2 regions of the Nocardioides proteolyticus genome follow, and region 1 is predicted to be linked to the other one. Evidence: riboswitches for the same ligand, from Rfam matches in the RefSeq annotation. Region 1 holds a riboswitch; the other holds the start of a gene.
The links. Region 1 has a riboswitch for cobalamin ahead of ACPOLA_RS05730 (ferredoxin-like domain-containing protein). Riboswitches for the same ligand answer to the same signal wherever they lie in the genome.
Positions count from the first base shown of each region.

Region 2: it holds a riboswitch for cobalamin, as region 1 does, so the genes downstream of both, cobN (cobaltochelatase subunit CobN) here and ACPOLA_RS05730 (ferredoxin-like domain-containing protein) in region 1, are expected to answer to the same signal.

Region 1 covers NZ_JBNBPO030000007.1:1,812-16,062, reverse strand. The annotation lists gene yaaA (peroxide stress protein YaaA) at 1-92, shown strand, start outside; gene ACPOLA_RS05745 (bifunctional RNase H/acid phosphatase) at 114-1,283, opposite strand; gene ACPOLA_RS05740 (zinc ribbon domain-containing protein) at 1,283-2,026, opposite strand; gene ACPOLA_RS05735 (Nif3-like dinuclear metal center hexameric protein) at 2,058-3,179, opposite strand; cobalamin riboswitch at 3,217-3,419, shown strand; gene ACPOLA_RS05730 (ferredoxin-like domain-containing protein) at 3,532-4,344, shown strand; gene ACPOLA_RS05725 (precorrin-8X methylmutase) at 4,341-5,018, shown strand; gene cobJ (precorrin-3B C(17)-methyltransferase) at 5,015-6,577, shown strand; gene cbiE (precorrin-6y C5,15-methyltransferase (decarboxylating) subunit CbiE) at 6,574-7,812, shown strand; gene ACPOLA_RS05710 (cobalt-precorrin-4/precorrin-4 C(11)-methyltransferase) at 7,809-8,576, shown strand; gene ACPOLA_RS05705 (VWA domain-containing protein) at 8,573-10,552, shown strand; gene bluB (5,6-dimethylbenzimidazole synthase) at 10,549-11,202, shown strand; gene cobO (cob(I)yrinic acid a,c-diamide adenosyltransferase) at 11,202-11,816, shown strand; partial or broken gene cobBC (bifunctional hydrogenobyrinic acid a,c-diamide synthase/histidinol phosphate aminotransferase CobBC) at 11,810-14,177, shown strand; gene ACPOLA_RS05685 (HNH endonuclease signature motif containing protein) at 14,227-14,251, opposite strand, start outside.
Region 2 covers NZ_JBNBPO030000034.1:7,072-21,322, forward strand. The annotation lists gene cobN (cobaltochelatase subunit CobN) at 1-2,102, opposite strand, end outside; cobalamin riboswitch at 2,102-2,247, opposite strand; gene ACPOLA_RS17165 (hypothetical protein) at 2,243-2,788, shown strand; gene ACPOLA_RS17170 (AMP-binding protein) at 2,767-4,320, opposite strand; gene ACPOLA_RS17175 (hypothetical protein) at 4,512-4,952, shown strand; gene ACPOLA_RS17180 (sensor histidine kinase) at 4,924-6,420, shown strand; gene ACPOLA_RS17185 (response regulator transcription factor) at 6,405-7,076, shown strand; gene ACPOLA_RS17190 (serine/threonine-protein kinase) at 7,120-7,995, opposite strand; gene ACPOLA_RS17195 (hypothetical protein) at 8,004-8,408, opposite strand; gene ACPOLA_RS17200 (winged helix-turn-helix domain-containing protein) at 8,758-9,096, shown strand; gene ACPOLA_RS17205 (response regulator) at 9,249-9,974, shown strand; gene ACPOLA_RS17210 (hypothetical protein) at 9,981-10,151, opposite strand; tRNA gene ACPOLA_RS17215 (tRNA-Val) at 10,279-10,350, opposite strand; gene ACPOLA_RS17220 (peroxiredoxin) at 10,617-11,096, opposite strand; gene ACPOLA_RS17225 (AMP-binding protein) at 11,093-12,724, opposite strand; gene ACPOLA_RS17230 (DUF3052 domain-containing protein) at 12,735-13,172, opposite strand; gene aceE (pyruvate dehydrogenase (acetyl-transferring), homodimeric type) at 13,346-14,251, shown strand, end outside.

The sequences.
Region 1 (14,251 bases):
CGGGCGCCCTCGAGCGGCTCGGCTGGGCGGTGGAGGTCGGGCAGCCCACCGGCAGGGGCACCCGGCTCGACGTGGTGGTCAGCGAGCTCTGAGCCCGGCCCGCCGCCGCGGCCTCACCAGCGGCCGGTGTCGAGCAGGGTCCTGCGGCCCGGGGCCAGCGTGTTGTAGAGCCGGAGCGAGCCCTTCCAGCCTCCGGTGGCCACGTCGGGGTGGAACGAGACGACCGAGAGCGACGCCGGCGCCAGCTCCATCCGGAACAGCGCGTCGAGCGGCGCCGCGACGGCGTGCGCGACCAGGGTCTTGATCGGCGTCACGTGGCTCACGACCACCACGGTGCGCCCCGGGTGGGTGGCGAGCAGACGGTCGAGCCCGGCGAGCACCCGCTCCTGCACCGCGAGGAACGACTCGCCGCCGGGCGGAGCGGTGGCGAGGTCGGCGAACCAGGCGTCGAGGCCGGCCTGGTCGCGCTCCGCGACCTCGGCGAAGGTCAGCCCGTCCCAGTCGCCGAACTCCATCTCGGCGAAGCCCGGCTCCTCCTCCAGCGGCAGCCCCAGCTCGGCGGCGATGACCTCGGCCGACTCGCGGGTGCGTCGTACGGGCGAGCAGACGACGGCGTCGATGCGGTCCCGGAGCTCACGCAGCCAGGCGGCGGCCTCCGCGATCTGTGCCCGGCCCTCGTCCGAGAGGCCGGGGTTGTCGCCGCCCAGTCCCCCGGAGAACCGCCGTGCCGAGGTGTGGGCGGTGACGCCGTGGCGGACCAGCACCACCGTGGTCGGCGCGCCGGGCCGGGCCGACGGGCTCTCCGCCTCCTCGACCAGCGACTCGGGCTCGTCGGGCAGCCCGTCGCCGGGCAGGCTGACGCCGCTGCGCGTGCCGTCGAGGGCCTCGTTGGCGAGCCGGTCGGCGTGGGCGTTCTGTGCCCGCGGGACCCAGGTGTAGGTCGTGCCCTCCGGCGCCAGCCGCCGGGCCTCCTCCGCCAGGGGCACCATCGACGGGTGCTTGATCCGCCACCGCCCGCTCATCTGCTCCACCACGAGCTTGGAGTCCATCCGCACCTCGACGGTCGCGCCGGGGGCGTGCTCGGTGGCCAGCTTGAGGCCGGCGATCAGGCCGGAGTACTCCGCGACGTTGTTGGAGGCGACGCCGATCGTCGAGCCGTCCTCGGCGATCACCTCGCCCGTGGCGGCGTCCTTGAGGACCGCGCCGTAGGCAGCCGGTCCCGGGTTGCCGCGCGACCCGCCGTCGGCCTCGACGAGGACCGTACGACGACCCGGCTGCGCCACTAGAGGCCGCTCTCCGACGTCCGCACCAGGATCCGCTGGCACTCCTCGCAGCGGACGACCTCGTCCTCGGGGAGGGTCCGGATCCGCGCGATCTCGGCGGGGTCGAGGCTGAGCCGGCAGCCGCCGCACTGGCGGGCCCGCAGCTCGGCCGCGCCGACCCCGCCCTTGCTGGCGCGCAGCCGCTCGTAGAGGGCGAGCAGGTCGTCAGGGAGGTCGGCGACCAGTGCGCCGCGCCCGGCGGAGACCGAGGCTGCCTCCGCGTCCAGGGCACCGACCTTCTCGTCGCGGGCGCCGGTCAGCTCGCCGAGCCGGGAGTCGATCTGGTCGAGGGCGGTGGTCAGCTCGGCCAGGGCGGACTGCGCCTCCTCCAGCTGCTCCATCACCTCGAGCTCCTCGTCCTCCAGGGCCGAGATCCGGCGCTCGAGGGTCTGCAGCTCGTGCTGCATCCGCTCGAGGTCCTTGGGGTTGGCGATCGCACCGGAGTCCATCCGGTCCTGGTCGCGCTTGCGCCGCGCCTTCACCTGCTCGACGTCGGCGTCCGCCTTCGCCTGCGCCGCGGCGAGGTCGTCGACGACGATCCGCTGGTCGCGGAGCCGTCCGTCCACGTCGGCGCGCCTGCCGAGCAGCTCGGCGATCTCCGCGGCCTCGGGCGGGTTGGCCCGCTGGTGGCGCAGGTGGTCGACCTGGGCGTCGAGCGCCTGCAGGTCCAGCAGCCGCAGCTGCGCCGCGGGGTCGGCCTTCATCGGGTCTCCACGCGTTCTGCCACCGGTGCCTTCACAGGGTCATTGTCCAGGGGTCCGTCGGAGTCGTGCTCACCCGGGTCTCCACGGCGTCACCCAGGGCCTGCTTCAGGCGCTGCTCGACGACGGGGAGCCAGGTCCACTCCGCGGCCCAGTGTGCGACGTCGACCAGGGCCGGACCGCCCCTCTCGACGAACTCCGCCGCCGGGTGGTGGCGCAGGTCGCTGGTCAGGTAGGCGTCGACGTCCAGGCCGGCCACCCGGTCGAGGAGGAAGTCGCCGGCGCCTCCGCACACGGCCACCCGCTTGACCATCCGGTCGGGGTCGCCCGCCACCCGGACGCCGTGCGCGGTCGTCGGCAGGACGGCCGCCACGTTCTCGGCGAACTCCCTCAGCGTCGCCGGGGCGACGGCACCGACCCGGCCCGTGCCGGTGGTGAGCACGCCGGGGTCCGCGAGCTCCACGACGTCGTAGGCCGGCTCCTCGTAGGGATGCGCGGCGAGCATCGCGCGCACCACCGGGCCCCGCAGGTGGCGCGCGAGCACGACCTCGACCCGCACCTCCTCCACGGTCTCCAGCTCCCCCACGGTGCCGATCATCGGGTTGGCGCCGTCGAGGGGGCGGAACCGTCCCTCGCCGGGCGCGCTGGTGAACGACGCGAAGTCGTAGTCGCCGATCCGGCCCGCGCCGGCTTCGGCCATCGCGGCCCGCACGGGCGCGGCCGCGTCGCGAGGGACGAAGACGGTGAGCTTGTCGACCGCCTCCCCCGCCGCCGGGATGATCGGCGCGAGGTCGATGAGCCCCAGCGCCTGCGCCAGCGCCTCCGAGACCCCGCCGGTGGCGGCGTCGGCGTTGGTGTGGGCGGTCAGCAGGGCGCACCCCGACCCGGCGAGCGTGGCCAGCGTCCGGCCCTTCGGCGTGGTCGCGGGGAAGCCGTGCACGGGCTTGAGGAAGAGGGGGTGGTGCACCAGCAGCAGGTCGGCCTTCCAGTCGGCCGCCTCCGCGGCGACCGCCGGGGCGGGGTCGACGGCGAGGAGCACCTTGCGCACCTGCTGCTCCGGGTCGCCGTGCACGAGGCCGACGGCGTCCCAGTCCTCGGCGGTCTCCGGTGGGTACCAGGCGTGGATCAGGTCGAGGACGTCCTTGAGGGCCGGCATGGCCGTCAGGCTACTGGTGCCCGGTCCCGGCCCCGCTTGGTACGCTGCCCGCGCCAGTCGACCTCCAGAAGTTGGTGGTCAGGGAACCCGGTGCGAATCCGGGACTGACGCGCAGCGGTGTGGGTGACGGGCGGAGCAACGCGATCGATGCAGTCACTGGGTCCCGCCCGCGGGACCTGGGAAGGCGCTCCGCACCGGATGATCCCGAGTCCGAAGACCTGCTGGCCCTTGCGGCACCCGCCGTGAGGTCAAGAGAGGGCAACGCGCCGAGCCCCGACCTCGAAGGACAGCGATGACCCCGGCATCCGGCGTTCGCGCCGCCCGGAACCGACCCGACCGGTGCCCCGGTGTCGTGCACCCCTGGCCCGCCGACGACGGTGGCCTGGTGCGGGTGCGGCTGCCCGGCGGCCGGATCGCCACCGGCTCCCTCCAGGCGCTGGTCGCCGTCGCCGAGCGGTACGGCGACGGGCGGGTGCGGGTCACCGGCCGCGCCAACCTCCAGCTGCGCGGCATGCCTCTGGACGCCGACCGGCTCGCCCAGCCGGCCCTGGCCGCGGTGGAGGCGACCGGCGTGCTGCCGTCCCGGTCCCACGACCGTGCCCGCAACGTGCTCTGCTCCCCGCAGACCGGGATCGCCGGCGGCCGTGCGGACCTGCGTCCGGTGGTCGGCGAGCTCGACCGGCTGCTGCTGGCCGACGACGAGCTCGCCGGCCTGCCGGGCCGGTTCCTCTTCACCCTCGACGACGGGCGCGGCGACCTCGCCGACCGGCACCGCGACCTCGGCCTGGTCGCGCTCGACCGCCACGCCGCCCAGCTGGTGATCGGTGCTGGGCACGGGCCGGTCGTCCCCCTCGCCGCCGCCGCGGAGGCGCTGGCCGGCCTGGCGCGCCGCTTCCTCGCGGTCCGCGGCGACGGTCCGGGCGCACCGTGGCACGTCGACGAGCTCGCGGAGCCGCTGACCCCGGTGACGCGCGCCGCGCCCGCGGCGGAGGTCTCCACCCCGGCGCTCCCGCACGGCCCCGTGGCCGGCGGGGAGCACGTGGCCGTCGGCGACGGCGGCATCGACGCGGCACTCGCGGCGCACTGGGCGTCGCGCGCACCCGAGGTGGTGGTCACGCCGTGGCACGGCGTGCTGGTGCCCGAGGAGAGGAAGGTGGTCCGGTGACCGAGCGGCTCCAGGACCCGACCCGGCCACCGCGCCGCTTCGACTACATCGCCGACGGGCCGGCGATCTACGTCGACTCGTTCGCCACCATCCGCCGGGAGGCGGACCTCAGCCGGGTGCCCGCCGACGCCGAGAAGGTCGCCGTACGGATGGTGCACGGCAGCGGCCAGACCGACCTGGTCGACGACATCGTGATCCACCCGCGCCTGGTGTCCGCCGCGCGCGACGCCCTGTCCTCCGGCGCACCGATCCTCTGCGACGCCCGGATGGTGGCCATGGGCATCACGGCCGCCCGGCTGCCCGCGGACAACGAGGTCCGCTGCTTCCTGACCGACGACCGGACCCCCGCGCTCGCCCGCGACTGGGGCACCACCCGGTCGGCGGCGGCCGTGTCGCTGTGGGAGCCGCATCTCGACGGCGCTGTGGTCGCCATCGGCAACGCGCCCACCGCGCTGTTCCACCTGCTCGAGATGCTCCTCGCCGGTGCTCCGCGCCCGGCGGCGATCGTCGGCTGCCCGGTCGGGTTCATCGGGGCCGCCGAGTCCAAGGAGGCACTCGCAGCCTTCGCCGACGAGCACGGCATCGACGTGCCGTTCCTGACGGTCCGCGGTCGGCGCGGTGGCTCCGCGATCGTCTCCTCCGCCGTCAACGCACTCGCCCAGGAGGCCGAATGAGCAGCGAGAGCCTCCGTCGCACCGGGCGTTTCCGGGTGGTGGGCATCGGTCCCGGCGACCCCGAGCTGATCACCCGCAAGGCCGAGCGCCTGATCGGCGCGGCCGAGGTCGTCGCCTACCACGCCGGCGTCCGCAAGCAGTCCCACGCCCGGCGCATCGCAGCCGACCTGATCCCGGCCGCGGCGGTCGAGGAGGAGCTCCGCTACCCGGTCACGACCGGAGCGACCGACCACCCCGGCGGCTACGTCGGCGCGCTCGCCGACTTCTACGAGGAGTGCGAGGGCCGGCTGGCGGCGCACCTGGACGCCGGCCGCGACGTCGTGCTCCTCGCCGAGGGCGACCCGCTGTTCTACGGGTCCTCCATGTACCTCCTCGACCGGTTCCGCGAGCGGTTCGAGACCGAGGTGGTGCCCGGGGTCCCCGCGTTCAGCGCCGCGACCGCCGCTCTCTCCCTGCCCCTCGTGCGGCAGACCGACGTGCTCACCGTGCTCACCGGGACCCTGCCGGAGGCGGAGCTCGCCCGGCGCCTGGCCGACACCGACGGCGCGGTGATCATGAAGCTCGGCCGCACCTTCCCCGCCGTCCGCTCCGCGCTCGCCCAGGCCGGCCGCCTCCAGGACGCCTGGTACGTCGAGCGGGCGTCGCAGGCCGACGAGCGCTGGCTGCCCGTGGCCGACGTCGACGCCGACTCGGTCCCCTACTTCTCGCTCATCGTCGTCCCGGGCGACACCGCCAAGCGGCCCGACGCCGCCCGCCTCCGCACGGCCACGCCGTCGTCCTCACCCGCCGTGGAGCCCACACAGAGCCGGTCACCCGGCCCCGCCGAGCTCCTCGTCGTCGGCCTCGGTCCCGGACCGGACGCCTGGCTCACCCCCGAGGCGTCCACCGCGCTCGCGGAGGTCGACCACGTCGTCGGCTACGCGCCGTACGTCAACCGGGTCCCGCAGCGCGCCGGGCTCCAGCGGCACGCGTCGGGCAACACCGTCGAGCTCGACCGCGCCCGGCTCGCCCTGGACCTGGCCCTCTCCGGTGAGCGCGTCGCCGTGGTCTCCGGCGGTGACGCCGGCGTCTTCGGGATGGCGGCCGCCGTCTACGAGGCCGCGGCGGACCCAGCGCGGCCCGAGCACGCCCGGGTGCCGATCCGGGTGCTGCCGGGGGTCAGCGCGGTGCAGGCGGTCGCGGCCCGGGCCGGCGCCCCCATCGGGGCGGACTTCGCCGTGGTCAGCCTCTCCGACCGGCTCAAGCCGTGGTCGGTGGTGGAGCGGCGGCTGCGGGCGATCGCCGAGGCCGACCTGGTCCTGGGCATCTACAACCCCGCGTCGCGGTCGCGTCGCGACCAGGTGGTCGACGCGCAGAAGATCCTGCTCGAGCACCGCTCCCCCGACACCGTCGTCGTCGTCGGACGCGACGTCGGCCGCGCCGAGGAGTCGCTGACGGTCACCACGCTCGGCGCGCTCGACACCGACCGGGTCGACATGAAGTGCCTGCTGATCATCGGCGCGTCCGCGACCCGGGTGGAGCCCGGCGGCAGCGTCTGGACGCCCCGGTGGGTGCAGTGACGACGACACCGGTGGTGGTCGTCGGCATCGGCGCCGACGGCTGGCCCGGGTTGGCGCCGGCCGCGCGGGAGCACGTGCTCAGGGCCGAGGTGCTGCTCGGAGGCGAGCGGCACCTGGACCTGGTGCCCCCCGTGGCAGGTCAGGTACGACGACCCTGGCCGCGGCCGCTCGACGGCCTGCCCGAGCTGCTCGGCGAGTGTGCGGGCCGCCGGGTGGTGGCGCTGGCCTCGGGCGACCCGCTGGTCTCCGGCATCGGCACCACCCTGGTCCGGCTGCTCGGCCGCGAGGCGGTCACCGTCGTACCGGCGGTCTCCTCGGTGGCCCTCGCCCGCGCCCGGATGGGCTGGTCGGCCGAGGAGTCGACCGTGATCTCGCTGGTCGGTCGCGACGTCGCCGCGCTGCGCCGGGAGCTGGCCGCGGGCCAGCGGGTCCTGGTGCTGTCGGCCGACGAGACCACCCCCGCGGCGGTGGCCGGGCTGCTGGAGGCCGACGGGTTCGCCGGCACCGCGATGACCGTCCTCGGCGACCTCGGCGCAGCCGAGGAGTCCCGGCACGTCGGCACGAGCAGCGAGCGTGCGCGGTGGTCCGGACCGCTCCCGCGACTGCACGTCCTCGCCCTCGAGGTGGCGGCTCCCACCGAGGAGGCCAGCAGCTGGGCGACCGGCCTGCGCGACGACCGGTTCGAGCACGACGGCCAGCTCACCAAGCGCGATGTCCGGGCCAGCGCACTGGCCCGGCTGGAGCCGCGTCCGGGGGCGCTACTGTGGGACGTCGGCGCCGGAGCCGGCTCCATCGGCATCGAGTGGCTCCGCACCCACCCGCGCACGGAGGCGGTGGCGGTCGAGTCCGACGCCGGCCGTGCGGAACGGATCACCCGCAACGCCGCGGCACTGGGCGTGCCCCGCCTGCACGTCGTGGAGGGTCGAGCGCCCGAGGTGCTGCGCGACCTGCCGCGGCCGGACGCCGTGTTCGTCGGAGGCGGCGCCACCGCGCCCGGCCTGCTCGACCGCTGCCGCGAGGCGCTGCGTCCCGGCGGCCGGCTCGTCGCCCACGCCGTGACCCTGGAGACCGAGCAGGTGCTCCTGGCGGCGTACGCCGAGCACGGCGGCGAGCTCACCCGGCTGTCGGTCGAGCACGTCGCACCGATCGGCGGCCGGTTCACCGGCTGGACGCCGTCCCGGGCCGTCACCCAGTGGGCGTGGCGCAAGCCGGCCGGAAGCTCGGTGGTGGCATGACCGTCCACTTCGTCGGCGCCGGCCCCGGCGCGGCCGACCTGATCACGCTCCGGGCCGCGCGCCTGCTGGGCGCGGCGGGCGTCGTGCTCTACCCGGGCACGTACGTCGACCGCGAGGTCCTGGGTCACTGCCGGCCCGACGCCCGGCTCGTGGACACCCAGGACCTCCACCTCGACCGGATCACCGCCGAGCTGGTCGACGCCCACGCCGCCGGCCACGACGTCGTCCGCCTCACGTCGGGTGACCCGTCGCTCTACTCCGCGCTCCACGAGCAGACCCGCCGGCTCGACGCCGTGGGCGTGCCGTGGGCGGTCACGCCGGGGGTGCCCGCCTACGCGGCGGCCGCCGCCATCGTCGGCAAGGAGCTGACCGTGCCCCTGGTCGCGCAGTCGGTCGTGCTCACCCGCGCGCAGGCCCGCTCGACCGCGATGCCCGACGGCGAGTCGCTCGCCGCCTTCGCCGCCACCGGCGCCACCCTCGTGCTGCACCTCGCGATCACGCGCACGCGTGAGCTGATGACCCGGCTGGAGCCGTTCTACGGCCCCGACTGCCCGGTGGCCGTGGTCGCCCGGGCGAGCCAGCCGGAGGAGGTGGTGCTGCGCGGCACCGTCGCCGGCGCCCGGCCCGTCGCCGACCTCGTCGAGGCGGCCGGGCTGCGGCAGGCGGCCGTCATCCTCGTCGGGCCGGCGCTCGCCGAGCGGCCCGACGGCGGCGAGTCGTGGCTCTACTCCACCGCACGCATCGAGCAGAAGGGTCGTCCATGACCGAGCACTATCCCTTCACCGCCGTCGTCGGCGCAGACGTCGACGGACCCGAGGGCCTGGACCCGATGCCGCTGGCCCTCGTCCTCACCACCATCGCGCCCGAGGTGGGCGGGGTGCTGGTCCGCGGGGAGAAGGGCACGGCGAAGTCGACGATCGTCCGCGGCCTCGCCGCGGTGCTGCCGCCGGTCGACGGCGCGCCGGTGCCGCTGGTGGAGCTGCCCATCGGGGCGACCGAGGACCGGGTGACCGGCTCGATCAACATCGAGAGCGCCCTGGCCGAGGGCAAGGCGGAGTACGAGCCGGGCCTGCTCGCCAAGGCCCACCGCGGCATCCTCTACGTCGACGAGGTCAACCTGCTCCACGACCACCTGGTGGACCTGCTGCTCGACGCCGCGGCGATGGGCCGGGCCACCGTCGAGCGCGACGGCGTGTCGATGACCCACGAGGCGCGGTTCGTGCTGGTCGGGACGATGAACCCCGAGGAGGGCGAGCTGCGTCCGCAGCTGCTCGACCGGTTCGGCCTCACCGTCGAGGTCGCGGCGCCACGCGACCCCGCCGTCCGGGCGGAGGTGGTCCGCCGCCGGATGGCCTACGACGCCGACCCCGCGTCGTTCGCCGCCGGGTGCGCCGCGGCGGAGCAGGCGCTGCGCGAGCGGATCGCCCGCGCGCAGCGGCTGGTGCCCGTCGTACGCCTCTCGGACCCGGCACTGCTGAAGATCGCGGAGGTGTGTGCGGCCTTCGACGTCGACGGGCTGCGCGCGGACATCGTCACCGCCCGCACCGCCGTCGCACACGCCGCCTGGTGCGGCCGCGACGTCGTCACGCGGGAGGACATCCGGGTCGCCGCGACGCTCGCGCTGCCCCACCGCCGGCGGCGCAAGCCGTTCGACGCGCCCGGGCTGGACGAGGACGTGCTGGACCAGGTGCTCGGCGAGGACGAGCCGCCGCTCGACGGCCCGGATCCGGACGGCCCGGATCCGGACGGCCCAGAGCCGGACGGCCCCGAGCCGGACGGCCCGCAGCCGGATGGTCCGGGCGGCGCCGACGACACCGGTGCCGGGGACACGGGTGCCGAGGACACGGGTGCCGAGGACACGGGACCGGCGGAGCCCGGCCCGCCGGCGGCGCCCCCGGCCGGCCAGGACGGAAGCACCACGACCTCCACCGCGTCGGCCGCCGAGCCCTACCGCGCTCGGCTGCTGGCGGTGCGCGGCGTCGGCAGCGGTACGGCGGGCCGCCGGAGCCGGGCCCGGACGAGCAACGGGCGGCGGATCGGCGCCACCGTCCCCACGGTCCGCGGCGGCGCGATCCACCTGGTCGAGACGCTGCGGGCCGCCGTACCCCACCAGCACGCCCGCGGGCGGACGGCCGGCCCCCTGGTGCTGCAGCCGGACGACCTCCGGGTCGCCGTGCGGGAGGGGCGGGAGTCCAACCTCGTGCTGTTCTGTGTCGACGCGTCCGGGTCGATGGCGGCGCGTCGCCGGATGGAGCAGGTCAAGACCGCCGTGCTGAGCCTGCTGCTCGACGCCTACCAGCGCCGCGACAAGGTCGGGCTGGTCACCTTCCGGGCGACCGGCGCCGAGGTCGCGCTCCCGCCGACGCACTCGGTCGACGCCGCCGCCACCCGGCTCGCGGAGCTGCCCGCCGGCGGTCGCACCCCGCTCGCCGAGGGCCTGGTCCAGGCGGCGCAGCTGCTCTGCGTCGAGCGCACCCGCGACCCGCACCGCCGGCCGCTCCTGGTGGTCGTGACCGACGGCCGCGCGACGGCCGGACCGGACGCCGTACGACGCTCGCGTGAGGCCGCTGCGGGGCTGGCCGCCGCGGGGGTGACGAGCGTGGTGGTCGACTGCGAGACCGGCCCGATGCGGATGGGGCTCGCCCGCACCCTCGCGGAGCACCTCGGCGCCGAGCACGTGCCGATCGGCGAGGTCAGCGCCGAGGCGCTGGTGGACGCGGCGCGGGGCCGCGCGGCATGACCGCCGCGCTGTACGACGTGATCGCCCGCCGGCGGGACGTGCGGGCGGAGTTCACCGGCGAGCCGGTCGCAGACGACGTGCTGCTGCGGGTGCTGGGGGCCGCGCACCGGGCGCCGAGCGTCGGGATGAGCCAGCCGTGGGACTTCGTGGTCGTGCGTGACCCCGGACTCCGGGAGCGGTTCCGCTCGCACGTCGCCGAGGAGCGCGAGACGTTCGCCGCGGAGCTGCCGGCTGACCGCCGGACGACCTTCGACCGGATCAAGGTGGAGGGGATCCGCGAGGCCTCGCTGGGGATCGTGGTGACCCACGACCAGAGCCGCGGCGGGCCGCACGTGCTCGGCCGGCACGCCATCGCGGACGCCGGGCTCTACTCCACCGTCCTCGCCATCCAGAACCTGTGGCTCGCCGCGACCGCGGAGGGACTCGGCGTCGGCTGGGTCTCCTTCTATCGCGAGCCCTTCCTGCGCGACCTGCTCGGCATCCCCGCCCACGTCCGACCGGTGGCGTGGCTCTGCGTCGGCACCGTCAGCCACCTCGAGCAGGTCCCGGACCTCGAGCGGCACGGCTGGCGCTCGCGCCGTCCGCTCGAGGACGCGATCCACCACGACACCTGGCAGCGCCGCGAGCAACGCCACGAGAGGGAGGCCTGATGCCCGAGGGCAAGCCGCTCGTCGTACCCGACGACGGGCTCACCACCCGCCAGCGCCGGCAGCGCCCGCTGCTGATGGTGCACACCGGCGACGGCAAGGGGAAGTCGACGGCCGCCTTCGGGCTGGCGCTGCGCGGCTGGAACGCCGGCTGGCGGATCGGCGTCTTCCAGTTCGTGAAGTCCGCGAAGTGGCGCATCGGCGAGCAGAACGTGCTCGAGCGCCTCGCGCGGCTGCACGAGGAGACCGGCGAGGGCGGTCCCATCGAGTGGCACAAGATGGGCTCGGGCTGGTCGTGGCGGCGCAAGGAGGGCAACGTCGAGGACCACGCCGCGGAGGCGGCCGAGGGCTGGCAGGAGATCAAGCGCCGGCTCGCCGCCCAGACCCACGACCTCCTGGTGCTCGACGAGTTCACCTATCCGATGCAGTGGGGCTGGGTGGACGTCGACGACGTGGTCGCCACGCTGCGCGACCGTCCCGGGCGACAGCACGTGGTGATCACCGGCCGGCGCGCCGACCCGCGGCTGGTGGAGGTCGCCGACCTGGTCACCGAGATGGGCAAGGTCAAGCACCCGATGGACGTGGGCCAGAAGGGCCAGCGCGGGATCGAGTGGTGACCCCGCTCCCCCGGCTCGTCCTCGCCGCACCTGCGACCGGTCAGGGCAAGACGACCGTCGCGACCGGGCTGATGGCTGCCCTGCGGCAGGCCGGCCACACGGTGAGCGGCCACAAGGTCGGCCCCGACTACATCGACCCCGGCTACCACGCCCTCGCCTGCGGGCGTCCCGGTCGCAACCTCGACCCGCACCTGGTCGGCGAGTCCCGGGTGGCGCCGCTGCTGCTGCACGGCGCGCGCGGCGCCGACGTCGCGGTGGTGGAGGGCGTGATGGGCCTGTACGACGGACGGGTCGGCGGCGCCGGCTTCTCCTCCACCGCGCACGTGGCCGCGCTGACCCGCACGCCTGTCGTGCTCGTCGTCGACATCTCCCGCTCGTCCCGGTCGATCGGGGCCGTCGTGCACGGCATGGCGACCTGGGACGACACCATCGAGGTCGCCGGCGTCATCCTCAACCAGGCGGGCTCCCCGCGGCACGCGGAGGAGGTGCGCTCCTCGATCTCCCTGCCGGTGCTCGGCGTGGTGCCGCGCGACGCCGACATCGCGACACCCTCGCGCCACCTCGGCCTGGTGACGGCCGCCGAGCGGGACGAGTCGGCCGCCGTCGTGCGCCGGCTCGCCGAGGTCGTCGCCGAGCACGTGGACCTCGACGCCGTGCTCCAGCTCGCGCGCGCCGCTCCCCCGCTCGCCGAGGAGCCGTGGGACCCGGTGCACGCGATGGGTGCGGAGCCGGCGAGTGTCACGGAGGTCACCGAGCGTCCGGTGGTCGCCGTCGCGGCCGGCCGCGCGTTCACCTTCCGCTACGCCGAGACGGCGGAGCTGCTGGAGGCCGCGGGCTGCACCGTTGTCGAGCTCGACCCCGCGCACGACGACCGGCTGCCCGACGGCACGGCAGGCCTCTACCTCGGCGGCGGGTTCCCCGAGGTCCACGCGGCCGAGCTCGCCGGCAACGCCGCGCTTCGAGCGGAGATCCGGGCTGCGGTCGAGGACGGCCTGCCGACGGTCGCCGAGTGCGCCGGCCTGCTCTACCTGTGCCGCAGCCTGGACGGCGCGCCGATGGCCGGCGTGCTGCCCGCCGACGCCGCGATGACGGAGCGCCTGACTCTGCGGTACCCCGTCGCGGAGTCGCCGGCGGACACGCTGCTGACCCGCGCGGGGGAGCAGGTGTCCGGGCACGAGTTCCACCGGACCGCGGTGCTGCCCGGGGCCGGTGCCACGCCGGCCTGGACGGTCGACGGCGTGCCGGTCGGCTTCGCGTCGGCGAGCCTGCACGCGTCGTACCTCCACACGCACTGGGCCGGGCACCCCCGGCTCGCGCGACGGTTCACCGACGCCGTCCACCGACGGGCGCGCCGTGCCTGACCGCCACCCGGACCCGCTGCGCCACCACGGCGACCGCGAGGCGACCGCCGGCCACCTCGACTTCGCGGTCAACGTCCACAGCGGTCCGCGTCCGGCGTGGCTCGACGCCGCACTGCGCGCGTCGCTCGACGACGTCGGCGCCTATCCGTCCGCCGATGCCGCCACCGCTGCCGTCGCGGCGCGCCACGGCCGCCCCCACCACGAGGTGCTCGTCACCGCGGGGGCCGCCGAGGCGTTCACGCTCGTGGCCCGGCTGCGCGACTGGCGCCGACCGGTCGTCGTCCACCCCCAGTTCACCGAGCCGCACGCCGCGCTGGAGCAGGCGGGCCACGCCGTCGACGCGGTGGTGCTGGCGGAGCCGTTCACGTTGGACCCCGCACGCGTGCCGGAAGCCGCGGACCTGGTCGTCGTCGGCAACCCCACCAACCCGACCGGCGCGCTGCATCCTGCCGACGCGGTCCGCACGTTGCTCCGCCCCGGCCGGCTGGTAGTCGTGGACGAGGCGTTCATGGACTGTGTACCCGGCGAGGCCGAGTCGCTCGCCGGTGAGCGGCTCGGCGGGCTGCTGGTGATCCGCTCGCTGACCAAGCACTGGGGGATCCCCGGCATCCGCGCCGGCTACGTCGTCGGCGACCCCGCCGCCGTCGCCGGCATGGCCCGCGGCCAGGTCCCCTGGTCCGTCGGTACGACGGCCGCCGCCGCCGTCGTCGCCTGCACCTCGCCAGCGGCGGCCGAGGAGGCGCGCCGCCGGGCCGAGGAGATCGACGGCTGGCGCAAGCACCTCGAGCACGGCCTCACCACCCTCGCGCTCCACCACCTGCCCTCGACCGCGTCCTTCGTGCTCGCACGGGTGGGCGTCGGCGTGCACGACCGGCTGCGAGGGGCCGGCATCGCCGTACGCCGCGCCGACACGTTCCCCGGGCTGGACGCGTCATGGATCAGGATCGCGGTGCGACCTCCGGACCTGACCGACCGGCTGCTCGCCGCGCTCGGCGAGTAGGCGCGCATGCCGCTGGCCCCACCTGGCGGTGGGGTGCGGGGCGTGGTCCCTAGCCGGGGCAGGGTGGGCCGGTC
Region 2 (14,251 bases), on a different contig from region 1:
GCGAGCACGAGGTTGACCCGGGCCTCGCCGTCGGGCGCCTGCCCGAGGACGTGCAGGCCGTCGCGGATCTGGGCGTCCTTGATCTCGCACAGCCAGCCGTCGACGTGCAGCAGGAAGTCGTCGAACTCCTCGTCCTCGGGGCGGTCCTCCAGCCCGAGGTCGCGGTGCATCTGCGCTGCCTGCATGAGCGTCCAGATCTCGCCCCGGATCGCGGCCAGCTTGGCCGGGTCCATCGCCGAGATCTTGTCGTACTCCTCCAGCAGCCCCTCGAGCCGCGCGATGTCGCCGTAGCTCTCCGCGCGGGCCATCGGCGGCACCAGGTGGTCGACGATGGTCGCGTGCGCCCGGCGCTTGGCCTGCGCCCCCTCTCCCGGGTCGTTGACGAGGAAGGGGTAGATCAGCGGCAGGTTGCCGATCGCCGCGTCGGTGGCGCACGACGCCGAGAGCGCCGCATTCTTGCCGGGCAGCCACTCCATCGAGCCGTGCTTGCCGAGGTGGACCACGGCGTGCGCGCCGAAGCCGTGCTCGACCCACTTGTACGCCGCCAGGTAGTGGTGGCTCGGCGCCAGGTCGGGGTCGTGGTAGATCGCCACCGGGTTCTCCCCGAACCCGCGCGGCGGTTGGATCATCAGCACCACGTTGCCGGCCCGGATGGTCGCCAGCACGATCTCCCCGTCGTCGTTGACGAACAGCGACCCGGGCGACTCCCCCCACGCCTCGACCATCTCCTCGCGCAGGTCGGCGGGAAGGCCGGCGGTCCACGCGTCGTAGTCGGCCTTGCCGATCCGGACGTGGGCGTCGGTGAGCTGCGCCTGGGTCAGCCATTCCTCGTCCTGCCCGCCGGCGGCGATCAGCGCGTGGATCAGCGCGTCACCGGCCTCGGTGTCGTCGGCCATGGTCAGGACGCGAGCGACGTCGTTGTCCGCGCCGAGGTCGTAGCCGGCGTCGCGGAGCCGTCGCAGCAGCCGGACCGCGGAGACCGGCGTGTCGAGGCCGACGGCGTTTCCGACCCGGGAGTGCTTGGTGGGGTAGGCGCTGAGCATCAGCGCGAGCCGCTTGTCCGCGTTCGGCACGTGGCGCAGCCGGGCGTAGCCGACGGCGAGGCCGGCGACCCGGGCGCACCGCTCCGGGTCGGCGACGTACGACGGCAGGCCGGCCGGGTCGTCGGGGTCGACCTCCTTGAAGGAGAACGGAGCGGTGCTGATCCGCCCGTCGAACTCCGGGATCGCCACCTGGTTGCCGTAGTCCAGCGGGGTGACGCCGTCGTCGGAGGCCTCCCACTCGGCGCGGCTGCTGGTCAGGCACAGCCCCTGGAGGACCGGGATGTCGAGGGCGGCCATCCGCTCGACGTCCCAGGTCTCGTCGTCGCCACCCGCGCTGGCGGCGGCCGGCACGGTGCCGCCCGCGGCGAGCACGGTCACCACGAGCGCGTCGAGGTCGCCGAGGGCGTCGTAGAGCTCGTCGGGCGCGGCCCGCAGCGAGCCCGCGAACACCGGAACGGCGACGGCCTCCCCGGTTGCGTCGATCGCGTCACAGAGGGCGTGCACGAAGTCGGTGTTCCCGCTCGCGTGGTGGGCGCGGTAGAACAGCACGCCCACCCGCGCGGACGGCGGGGCCGTCGCCGTGGCCGACGTCGAGCGCGCCGGCCGCTCCAGCAGGCCCCAAGCGGGGATCACCTCCGGCGGCTCGAACCCCTCGCCGGTGAGCAGCACGGTGTCGGAGAGGAAGCGGTGCAGCTGCGCCAGGTTGCGCGGCCCGCCCTCGGCGAGGTAGCGGTGCGCGTCGGCGGCGACCCCGACGGGGACGGTCGACTCCTCCATCAGCTCCGCGCTGGGGGTCAGCTCGCCACCGAGGACCACGACCGGGCGTCCGGCGGCGCGGACCGCGGCCAGCTCGGCGTCGTACTGCTGCGGCGAGCCGAGCAGCCGCACCACGACCAGGTCGCTGCCGGCGGCGAGCGTGGTCAGGTCGGCGACCTCGCACCGCGACGGGTTCGCCCACCGGTAGTCGGCCCCGCTGGCGCGGGCCGAGAGCAGGTCGGTGTCGGACGTGGACAGAAGTGCAACCCGCACGGGCTCCTCCTCGGGGTTCTCGCCCCTCATCGGTCGGACGCGCCGCGGCCAGTGTCTGGCTCTCCCCAGCCGTCCGGGGACGGAGAGGGATCACAGTGGCGGAACCGCCCCGGGCTTGCACCGGGTTCCTGCTCCACGGGCGTGTGGGCGCTCAGCCTACGGTGATCGGTGTGAGCACGCAGCAGGCGCCCGGCCTCCAGGTCGCGGTGCACGGACATCCGAACGCCGACACCCTCCTCCTGTGGCACCCGCTGGTGCGCTCGGAGCCGGACCGGGTCGCGGCCCTGGCGACCCGGATCGCGGGCCGCGGCGGCTTCCGGGTCGTCGTGCCGCACTGGGTCGACGGTCGCGACCTGCTGCGGTCGGTGCGCTACGCGCGGGAGTCGTCGGTGCACCCGCCGGACGACCTGTCCCTGGTCGGCTACGAGGAGGCCGGTGTCGCGGCGCTCAGCCTGACGCTCCACCAGCGCCGCCTCGGGATCGGCCTGTCCCGCGCGACGTGCGTCGACGCGGTGGGCGGCGTGGACCCGATCAGCGGCCACCCGCTGCCCGAACCCGTCGCCGGCCCCGGAACCGGGGTGGCGACCAAGGTCGACATAGTCGCCGGAGCCGCCGACGACGCCGCCGCCTGGGCGCCGGCAGCCGTCGACCGCTGGCGGTCAGCCGGCTGGGAGGCGACGCTGGTGCCCGCCGATCAGTTCACCTGGCGGGTGTAGCCCTCCCAGTACGGCGCCCGCAGCTTGAACTTCTGCAGCTTGCCGGTCGCGGTCCGGGCCAGCTCGGTGCGGAACTCCACCGACGTCGGAGCCTTGTAGCCGGCCAGCCGGTCCTTGCACCAGCGGATCAGCTCCGCCTCGGTCTCGGCGCCCGGCTCGGCGTCTCCGGTGAGCACGACGAGAGCCTTGATCGTCTCGCCCCACTTCTCGCTCGGCACGCCGATCACGCAGACCTCGGCCACCGCCGGATGGGAGAACAGCGCGTCCTCGACCTCGATGGAGGAGACGTTCTCCCCGCCGGTGATGATCACGTCCTTCTTGCGGTCGGCGATCGTCAGGTACCCGTCGTCCCCGAGGAACCCACCGTCCCCGGTGTGGAACCAGCCGTCCGCGAGCGCCTTCGCCGTCTCCTCGGGCTGCTCCCAGTAGCCCTCGAGCACCACGTTGGAGCGGGCCAGCACCTCGCCGGCGCCCTCCTCGGACTGGTCGATGGCGAGCCGGACGCCCAACGCGGGTGCTCCGGCGCGGGTGAGCCGCTGCGCCCGCTCCTCGGCCGGCAGGTCGTCCCACTCGGCGCGGCTGCGGTTGAAGGTCAGCAGGGGCGAGGTCTCGGTCAGGCCGTAGATCTGGATGAACTCCCAGCCGAGCTCCTCCTGCACCCGAAGCACCGTCTTCGTCGGCGGCGGGGCGCCGGCCATGATGATCCGCACCCGGTCGCGCCCGGGGATCGGTCCGTCCCAGTCCTGCGCGGCGTCCAGCACGGCGGCCGCGACGGCGGGCGCCGCGCACATCACGGTCACGCCGTGGTCGCGGACCCGGCGCAGGATCTCGGCGCCGTCCACCTTGCGGAGCACGACGTGCTGCGCGCCGATGCCGGTCATCGCGAACGGCATGCCCCAGCCGTTGGCGTGGAACATCGGCAGCGTGTGCAGGTAGACGTCGCGGTCGCTGATCTGGGCGTGCAGCCCGAACGTCAGGGCGTTCACCCAGATGTTGCGGTGGGTGATCTGCACGCCCTTCGGCCGCGCCGTGGTGCCCGAGGTGTAGTTGATCGTGGCGGTGGCCGCCTCGTCCGGCTGCCAGTCCTTGGGCTCGGCGCCCGGGGCCGCGTAGAGCGCGTCGTCGTCGCCCAGGAGGAATTTGTGCTCGCAGGTCACCTCGGCGAGCGAGTCCTCCAGCTCCGGGTCGACGTAGAGCACGCGGGCGCCGGAGTGGTCGACGATGTACTGGACCTCGTCGGGCCGCAGCCGGAAGTTCACCGGTACCAGCACCCGTCCCCAGCCGCTCACGCCGAAGAACGAGGTCAGCAGCCGGCTGCTGTTGTGGCTGACCACCGCGACCCGCTCACCGACGCCGATGCCCAGCTCGTCGAGCCGCGCGGCCTGCCGCCGCGCCAGCTCACCCACCTGCCGGTAGGCGAGCTCTCCCTGGCTCGCCGCGGGCTGCGTCGGCTCGTCCACCACGCCGACCCGGTCGCCGTACACCTGCACGGCCCGGTCGAGGAAGTCGTTGACGCTGAACGGTACGAACACGGGGCGCCTCCTGGGATGGCCGGATGTGACTCCTGCCACTCTAGGAGCGGCTGGTTCGGACGGCCGCCCGACCCGGGACGTCGTACGACGAGCGGCGGGTCCGCTGCGCCGAGCGGCTCCGCCGCCGAAGATGAGAGACCTCTCATCCCGGGCTCACCCGTGCCCCACCATCGGGCAGGATCGTGTCCGCCATGAGCACGTTCACCAGAGCCCTCGTCGCCCTCGCCGTCGTGCTGCCGCTCGGTGGCTTCGTCGCCGGGTCGCTGGTGAGCGCGGCGAGCGACGAACCCCCGGCCCGGGCCCCGATCGAGCTCGACGACACCGCACCCTCCGCGACGCCGTCGACCGCGGCCCCCTCTCGGAGTCCTCGGGAGCGCCGGGGCCGCGACGACCGGGCCGAGGAGCGCAGCGGCGACTCCGCGGACGACAATGGCGAGGCCCCGGCCCCTCGGCCCCAGCCGGTCCCCCGTGACGACGACCGTGTCGACCGGGACGACCGGGACGACCGGGACCGCCGGGACGACCGGCAGCGCGGCGACCGAGACGACGACAGGGACGACAGGGACGACACCGACGATGACGACGAGGGGGACGACGACGGGGGTGACGGGGACGACGGGGACGACGACTGAGCGACCCCGGCGCCCCAGCATCTCGGTCCGGACGCGGATCACCCTCACCGTCGCCGTGCTCGTCGCCGCCGCCCTCGCAGGAGCCGGCGTGATCGTCCAGGTGGTCGAGCGCGGCCGGATCGAGCAGTCGGTCCAGCGCGAGGTCGAGCAGGAGCTGGAGGAGTTCGAGGCGCTGCAGCGGGAGGGCGTTGACCCGCAGACCGGCCGGCCGTTCGACGTGGAATCGCTGCTCCGCAGGTTCCTCGAGCGCAACGTGCCCGACGACGACGAGCTGCTCGTCGCCTGGTACGACGGCGAGCCGCGCTACCAGTTCCCGCAGGCCCACCAGGACGACCTCCCCCAGGACCCCGCGTTCCAGACGGCCGCCCGGCCGCTGGTCACCGCCGGCGGCTCCACGCGCATCGACACCGACCGGGGCGAGGTCCGGATCACCAGCCAGCCGGTCACCCAGGGCCGGGAGACCGGTGCCCTGCTGGTCGTGGCCTACCTGGACGAGGACCGCGCCGAGCTGCAGGACACGATGCGCACGTACGCGATCGTCGCGCTCCTCTCCCTGCTGATCGTGGCCGGCGCTGCCGCGTGGCAGTCGGGGCGGCTCCTGCGGCCCCTGCGCGTGCTGCGCGAGACGGCCGACGAGATCCGGGCCACCGACCTCTCCCGGCGCATCCCCGAGACCGGGCACGACGACCTCACGGCGCTCAGCCGCACGGTCAACGGCATGCTGGCGCGCCTGGAGGCGGCGTTCGACGGCCAGCGGCAGTTCCTCGACGACGCCGGCCACGAGCTGCGCACCCCGCTCACCGTTCTCCGAGGCCATCTCGAGCTGCTCGACTCCGCCGATCCGAGCGAGGTGGCGGAGACCAGGGCGCTGCTGCTCGACGAGGTGGACCGGATGTCGCGCCTGGTGGGCGACCTGATCCTGCTGGCGAAGAGCGACCGTCCCGACTTCCTCTCCCTCGAGCCGACCGACCCGGGCGAGCTGGTCGCGGCCGCGCTGGGCAAGTCGCGCGCGCTCGGCGACCGTGACTGGGTGCTGGACCTGCCGCCCGAGGGGCTCCCCGAGGAGCTGGTGCTCGACCGGCAGCGGATCACCCAGGCACTGCTCGCGCTCGCCGACAACGCGGTCAAGCACACCCGCCGAGGGGACCGGATCGCGGTGGGAGCCGCGGTCACGGGGACGACCTTCGCGTGCTGGGTCCACGACAGCGGGCCGGGCGTCGCCCCCGAGGATCGGAGCCGCATCTTCCAGCGCTTCGGGCGCGCCGTCGTACCCCCGGGCGACGAGGGCTTCGGCCTCGGCCTCTCCATCGTGGCCGCGATCGCGCACGCCCACGGCGGTCGGGCGTACGTCGACCCCGACGTGCCGGCCGGTTCCGGAGCGCGGTTCGTCGTGGCGGTGCCCGTCGTCCGCCCCGCCGACGGCGCTCTCCGAGACGGTGCCGAGGAGGCGCGATGGCCCGCATCCTGATCGTGGAGGACGAGCAGCGGATCGCCTCCTTCATCGCCAAGGGCCTGCGTGCCGAGGGCCACCAGACCACGGTGGCCGCCGACGGCCCCGCGGGACTGGACCACGCGCTGTCCGGCGAGTTCGACCTCGTGGTGCTCGACATCGGGCTGCCCGGCGTGGACGGCTTCGAGGTCCTCGACCAGCTGCGCGCGCAGGGCTCCCGGGTGCCGGTCATCGTGCTGACGGCGCGCGACTCGGTGGCCGACACGGTGACCGCCCTCGAGGGTGGCGCGGACGACTACATGCCCAAGCCCTTCCGGTTCGCCGAGCTCAGCGCGCGGGTGCGGCTCCGGCTGCGCCAGTCGGTCCCCGCCGACGGCGCGGGAGCCCCGGCCTCGCTCGACGCCGGAGGCGTGCGCCTGGACCTGCGGACCCGCCGCGCCACCGTGGGCGGGAGGGAGGTCGAGCTGTCGGCCCGCGAGTTCGCGCTGGCCGAGATCTTCCTCCGCAACGCCGGCCAGGTCCTCTCCCGCGAGCAGCTCCTGGATCACGTGTGGGGGTTGGACTTCGACCCCGGGTCCAACGTGGTCGACGTCTATGTCGGCTACCTGCGGAGGAAGCTCGGCGCCCGGTCGATCAGCACGGTCCGCGGGATGGGCTACCGGTTCGACCGGTGAGTCCTGCGGCCCACGGAGCCCTGCCGAACCAGGCGGCCCAGGGTCAGGGCCGCGCCTTCCAGCTCAGCCGGGGCTTCGGCAGGGCGGCCAGCTCCGGCTCGAGCGCCTCGGCGACCTCATGCGGCAGCGGCCGGTCGGCCGGGTCGGGCTCCAGCATCGCGTGGATCGCCTTCGCCACCACGGCGGGGACGTCGGGCGGCAGCTCGGCGGGCGGCACGAGCAGCTGGGGGAACCGTGCGGACGGCTCCTCGGCACCCGGGTCGCCCTCCGGGAACGGGCGGTAGCCGGCCACCGCGTGGAAGAGCGTCGACCCCAGGCCCCAGACGTCGCTCGCCGGCCCCGGCCGCCCGTACGGACCGGGCGCGGCCTGCTCGGGAGCCATGTAGGCGTCGGTGCCGATGTTGCCGGTGATCTCCGCCGCGCGCTCGGCCGACCGCGCGACCGACAGGTCGATCAGCCGGGCCGGTGCGCCCATCACGACGTTGCTCGGCTTGAGATCGAGGTGGCACACGTCGGCGTGGCGGAAGAAGTGCAGCGCGGACGCGAGGTCGATCGCGAGCGGCAGGTACTGCTGCGGCGACAGCCGCCGGTGCCTCCGGATCAGGTGCGCCAGGCTCGGCCCCTCGACGTGCTCGAGCACGAGGTGCGGCCGCTCCGCGTCCGCGTCGTGGCGCAGCCCGCGGACGACCACCGGGTGGTGCGCGACGTCGAGGGCGGTCGCCTCACGCACCATGCCGCGCAGGGTGTGCTCGTCGCCGACCTCGTCCGGGCGGACGACCTTGACCACCACCGGCCCGTAGGTGATCTCGTCGAACGCGAGATAGGCCTCGTAGGCCGAGCCACCCCCGAGCAGCCGCATCGCGGTCAGCTCGGGGGTGATCGCGTCACCCTCGGTGAATCCCCAGGACGACAGCTCCACGGCCGACCTCACCGCCGGGTGTTGTTGCGGCTGCGGTCGTTGGTGCGGTTGGCGGACCAGTCCCGCTTCTTCGGACCCTTCCCGTCATGGGTCCAGTCCCGGACCGCCCGCCCAGACCGGCTGTCGTCGCGACCGCTGCGAGCACCGGTGCGGGACCGGTCGCCGCTGTTGCCAGTGCGCGAGGCGCGGCTGCGCGTGGTGTCCACGTCACGGGCGACGACGCGGCGCGAGGCGTCGTCATCGTCGTCATCATCGTCGGAGACGAGGACGATGTCGGGCGTCTCCTCGTCCCGCTTCAGGGCCAGCTGCCGGTCACCGGCGTCGGCCGGGAAGGCCAGCAGGCTCACGGTCAGGCCCGAGGCCAGCAGACCGGCGACGCCGGTCATCGTCGCCACGAGGGGCTTCTTCTGCATGGTGGTCCTCCTCCATCGTCGACACCGGTCGGTCCGACGTCGTGGCAGAACCATCCCGACCGGGCGTGAGGTGGCCGTGAGCCCTCGATGAGAGCCCTCTCATCAGTCCGAGCAGCGACCGGAGTCAGCCGGCACCTTTCGGGTAGAGACGCGGGTAGTCGTTCGACGACGAGCGCGCGATCGCCGTCGACGGCGAGGCTCCGGCCGGTTCAGACGAGCAGCCGGTCGGAGCCGACTCCGCGTACGCGGCTGTGAGAGTCGGATCACACGTCCCCTCCCGCCGGCTGCCTCGTTGGAGGACTACTCGGGTTCTCGGGTTCCTGCACGCACCGATCTGGGACACCCAACGATGACCCCCCACGACATCGCAGCCGACCTGCTGCACCGCATCGCCCGCGGCGAGCTCCGCCCCGGGCAGCCGCTGCCCACGATCAGGCAGCTCCAGGACCGGTACGACGCCAGCCGGCACGAGGTCGGCCAGGCGCGACGGCTGCTCGTCGCGCACGGCGCCATCGAGCTGCGTCGTGGCGCGGGCGCCATCGTCCTGCCCGGAGCGGCGACCGCCCCGGGGGACCCGCTCCCGGAGCTCGAGGAGCTGCGCTCGCGGCTGGCGCGGGAGATCGACGACCTGAGGACGGTGCTCGCCGATCCGGCCGTCTGGCCCACGCCGCCGGACGACCGGTCCTGAGGGGCCGCCACCGGGAAGCCGCGTCAGGCACCGGATCGCTAGGACCCTTCGGAGATGGGTGCCTAGTCACCATGGACCATGGTCCCGCCTCCCCCGGCCAGTCTTGACGCCGGGCTCTTCACCTGCACACCACGACCGGCGACACTGCGGTAGTGGCCAATGAGAACCTGATCCGCGTCTACCTCGTCGACGACCACGAGGTCGTCCGCCGTGGCGTCGCCAGCCTCCTCGAGGCCGACCCGTCGATCCAGGTCGTCGGCCAGTCCGGCAGCGCCACGGTCGCCCTGCGCGAGATCCTCGCCCTGCGCCCCGACGTCGTCGTCCTCGACAACCACCTCCCCGACGGCAGCGGCATCGACGTCTGCCGCGAGATGCGCGCCACCGACCCCGCCATCAAGGCCCTCATCCTCACCACCTACGACGACCCCGAAGCCATCTCCGCCGCCATCCTCGCCGGCGCCTCCGGCTACGTCCTCAAACGCATCGAGGGCAACTCCCTGGTCAGCGGCATCCGCCTCGTCGCCGGCGGCCACTCCCTCATCGACCCCACCGTCGCCAGCCGCGTCGTGGAGCAGATGGAGATGCAGAAGAAGTCCCTCGACGTCATCACCGAGCTCACCCCCCAGCAACGCAAGATCTTCTTCCTCATCGCCGAAGGCATGACCAACCGCCAGATCGCCGAACAGCTCTACCTCGCCGAGAAGACCGTCAAGAACCACGTCACCGGCCTCCTCGCCCGCCTCGGCCTCCAACACCGCACCCAGGCCGCGCTCCTGGCCGTCCGCCTCACCGAGGCCCGAGGCGAGCGGGTGCCGCGGCCCGCGACCACCGCCGGCCCGGCGTCAGGCCGATCGGCTTCGCTGCAGACGGCTGTCTGAGCGCGCTCAGACCTCGACGTCGAAGTAGACGTCGTCGGAGGCGAGCCACTGGGTGCGGACGGTGCCCGCATCGTCGAAGGTGACCAGTGCGCGGTCGCGCGCGGCGTTCCACTTCAGGACCAGGCCGGGCACGGTGGTGCCCTCGACCCGTACGTGCACTTCGGCAGAGGTCTGCATGACCACCCCGTCCCGGCTCTCAGTGGCCGTCAGTGTGGCGGTCGCTTGCCTCGACACTACGCCCCGACCGGCGCCACGCCTAACGCACGACCCGATCGGGGTCCAGAATTTGCACTCGCGGTCCGGGTGGGCGCAACAGGGATCGAACCTGTGACCGCCTCGTTGTAAGCGAGGAGCTCTACCGCTGAGCTATGCGCCCCAGAAAGCCGCCTCAGCGTAGCGGAGGGGGTTCGCCCACGAGGAACCGCCGGCAGCGTGGCGCGAGGCGCCGCCGGCGAGCTTGCTCGCCCGCTTCGCGCCGGAGACACGCTCGGCCAAAAAGCGCTGAACCGCCGGCGTCTCGGGTCACCAGCGGTTCAACGAGTACGACTCTAGCCGCGGCGCGCGAGGCGGCCAACCGTTCGCGCAGATTTCGTTGAAAAATCCCCAGAACGGACTAGACAGCCGGGACCGGGTCCCCCGCGATCACGCACCGGCCGCCGCATGCAGGGCGGCGAGGTGCGCACGGAGGTCGCGCGGCTCGGTCTTGTCGTGATGGACGGCCCAGCTGACGCGGCCCGCCCTGTCCACGACGTACGACGACCGCTCGGGGCAGCCCGCGGAGGGGTCGAAGACCCCGTAGGCGCTGGAGACGGCACCGTGCGGCCAGAAGTCGCTCAGGAGCGGGAAGTTCAGGCCGTCGGCGTCGCTGAAGGCACGCAGGGCGTAGACCGGGTCGCAGGAGATGGCGAGCACCTCGGTGTCGAAGGTGAGGAACTCGTCCAGGTGCGCCCGGATGACGCCCATCTCGCCGGTGCACACGCCGCTGAAGGCGTAGGGGTAGAAGACCAGGGCCACCGCCTTCGCGCCGCGGTACGACGACAGGGTGACGTCCTGCCCGAACTGGTCGCGCAAGGTGAAGTCGGGGGCGGGGGCGCCGAGCTCGATGCCCGCCGCTGCGCTCACTCCTGCGCCTCGTGGGAGGCGAGCTCGCGCTTGAGCACCTTGCCGGTCGCGTTGCGCGGCAGCTCCTCGAGGAAGACGATCTCGCGAGGGACCTTGTAACGGGCGAGGTTCTGCCGCACCCACCCCTTCAGGTCGTCCTCGGTGACCGACGGCGCGTCGGAGCCCAGCACCACGAACGCCCGGAGCCGCTTGCCGAAGTCGTCGTCGTCCACGCCGACGGCGGCGACCTCGGCCACCGCCTCGTGGCGGGCGAGGCAGTCCTCGACCTCCTTGGGGAAGACGTTCTCGCCGCCGGAGACGATCATCTCGTCGTCGCGACCCTCGACGAAGAGGCGGCCCTCCTCGTCGAAGCGGCCGACGTCGCCGGAGGACATCAGCCCGTCGATGACCTCCTTGCCGCCACCGCCGGTGTAGCCCTCGATCTGCAGGTCGTTGCCGACGAAGATCCGACCGGGCTCCCCCTGCGGCACCTCCTTGCCGTCGGTGTCGAAGATCTTCACCACGGTCGCGTGCGGCAGCCGCCCCGCGCAGCCGGGTGACTCGCGCAGGTCCTGCGGCGTGGCGATCGAGGCCCACGCGATCTCGGTCGAGCCGTAGACGGAGTAGAGGTTGTCGCCGTACCGGTCCATCCAGCGGGTCGCGAGGTCGCCGGGCAGCGCCGACCCCGAGGAGGCGACCGCCTTCAGCTCGGGCAGGGCGTACTGGTCGAGGGTCTCCTGCGGCAGGGCGAGGATCCGCTGGAGCATGACCGGGATGACGACGAAGGAGTCGCAGCGCTCCTCACGCAGCAGGCGCAGCGCCCCTTCGGGGTCGAACTTCCGGGTGAGGACCAGGGTGGTGCCCAGCAGCATCGCCAGCTGGTAGTGGGCGAACCCCCAGGTGTGGAACAGCGGGGCGGCGACGTGGCACTTCCAGCCGCTGCGCAGCGGCATGAGCGACAGCAGCGAGACCGCGGCGGGCACCCCGCCCTGCGGACGGGGAGCGCCCTTCGGCGTGCCGGTGGTGCCGGAGGTGAGGATGATCGTGCGGCCGCTGCGGCCGGGCGGGTTCAGGTCGTGGGTCTTCCCGGCCTCGGTGGACGCGGCGATCATGCCCTCGATCGAGTCGGCGGTGGGCTCGCCGTCGGTCCACGCCAGCACACGGTCCTCGATGTCGGCGTCGGCGAGCAGGTCGGTGAACTCCTCGTCGTGCACCACGACGCGGGGCTTCTCCCGCTCGACGACGTCGGCCAGCTGCGGGCCGGCGAACGCGGTGTTGAGGTAGAGGACGTCGGCGCCGAGCTTGCTGATCGCGACCGACGCCTCGATGAAGCCGCGGTGGTTGCGGCACATCACCGCGACCCCGTCGCCGGTGCGCACGCCGCGGGCGCGCAGGGCGTGGGCGAGGCCGTTGCTGCGCGTGTGCAGCTCGGCCCAGGTGATCGAGCCCCGCTCGTCGACGATCGCGGTCCGGTCGGGCACGCGCAGCGCGAGGGTCTTGAACCCGCCGGCGGGCGTCGTGCTCCACTGCCGCAGGGCGTTGAGCAGCCCCGCGAGGACCACCGGCGAGTACGGCCGGACGATTCCCGACTCGGTGAGGATCTTCAGGCTGACGGCAGCGTCCTTGAGGCGCGTCGGGAGCGTACGCATGGGCCTATTCTCAGGCGACGGTCTTCGGCGCGACCAGGCGGGTGGCCGCCCAGTCCTTGCTCACCGTCGCCGTGGTCGTCTGGGACAGGCCGGCGATGGGCGCGGCCTCCGCGATGTCGGCCGGGTCGACCGCGCCGGGACGTCCCACCTTCGGGGTCAGCAGCCAGATCACGCCTCCGCCGACGAGGTCGGTCAGCGCGTCGACGAGCCCGTCCACGAGGTCGCCGTCGTCGTCACGCCACCAGAGCACGACCGCCTCGACCACGTTGCCGTAGTCGCCGTCGACCATGTCACCGTCGATGGCGTCCTCGATCGCGACGCGCAGGTCGTCGTCGGTGTCGTTGTCCCAGCCGAGCTCCTGGACCACCGTCCCGGGCTTGAGCCCCATCCGCTCGGCGGGTCCGGTCGGGCCGGATGAGTTGCTGCCGCCGGTGGCGGTCGAAGTCACGGTGTGTCCTCCAGGCTTTCTCGGGGGGGTACGACGACGCCCGCGGCGCGGGACTAGGGAGTAGTCCAGCGGAGTGGCAAGGTGCGGCGCAACCCCTCGGTACCCAGACCGCGGCGGAGAACGCTACTGCTGGGTAGATTTTCCCCTCTTCCGTTCGGTGCAACGATGGGCGAGTGACCGCTGACACCCCCGACGCCACCGGCGCCGGCGCCACCCCGGCCGGCCGTGAAGCATCCGTCCCATCGGTGATCCACGAGGGGCTGCCGACCCAGCTCCCGGACATCGACCCCGACGAGACCCAGGACTGGATCGACTCCTTCGACGCGCTGCTCGACGAGCGCGGGCGCGACCGGGCCCGCTACGTCATGCTGCGGCTCCTCGAGCGCGCCCGCGAGGCGGCGGTCGGCGTGCCCGCGCTGCGCAGCACCGACTACATCAACACCATCCCGCCCGAGCGCGAGCCGTGGTTCCCCGGCGACGAGGAGGCCGAGCGCCGGATCCGGGCGTTCATCCGGTGGAACGCCGCGGTGATGGTCTCCAGCGCCAACCGCAAGGGCCTGGAGGTCGGTGGCCACATCGCGACCTACCAGTCGTCCGCTTCCCTCTACGAGGTCGGCTTCAACCACTTCTTCCGCGGCAAGGACCACCCTGGCGGCGGCGACCAGATCTTCTTCCAGGGCCACGCCTCGCCCGGCATCTACGCCCGCGCCTTCCTCGAGGGCCGGCTCGACGAGCAGCAGCTCTACCGGTTCCGTCAGGAGGTGCAGCACGGCGCCGGGGCCGGCCTCTCGTCGTACCCCCACCCGCGGCTGATGCCGGACTTCTGGGAGTTCCCGACCGTGTCGATGGGCCTGACCGCCATCCACTCGATCTACCAGGCGCGGTTCAACCGCTACCTGGAGAACCGCGGCATCAAGGACACCGGCCAGCAGCGCGTCTGGGCGTTCATGGGCGACGGCGAGATGGCCGAGCCGGAGTCGCTCGGCGCCATCCGGGTCGCCGCCCGCGAGGAGCTCGACAACCTCGTCTGGGTGGTCAACTGCAACCTGCAGCAGCTCGACGGCCCGGTGACCGGCAAC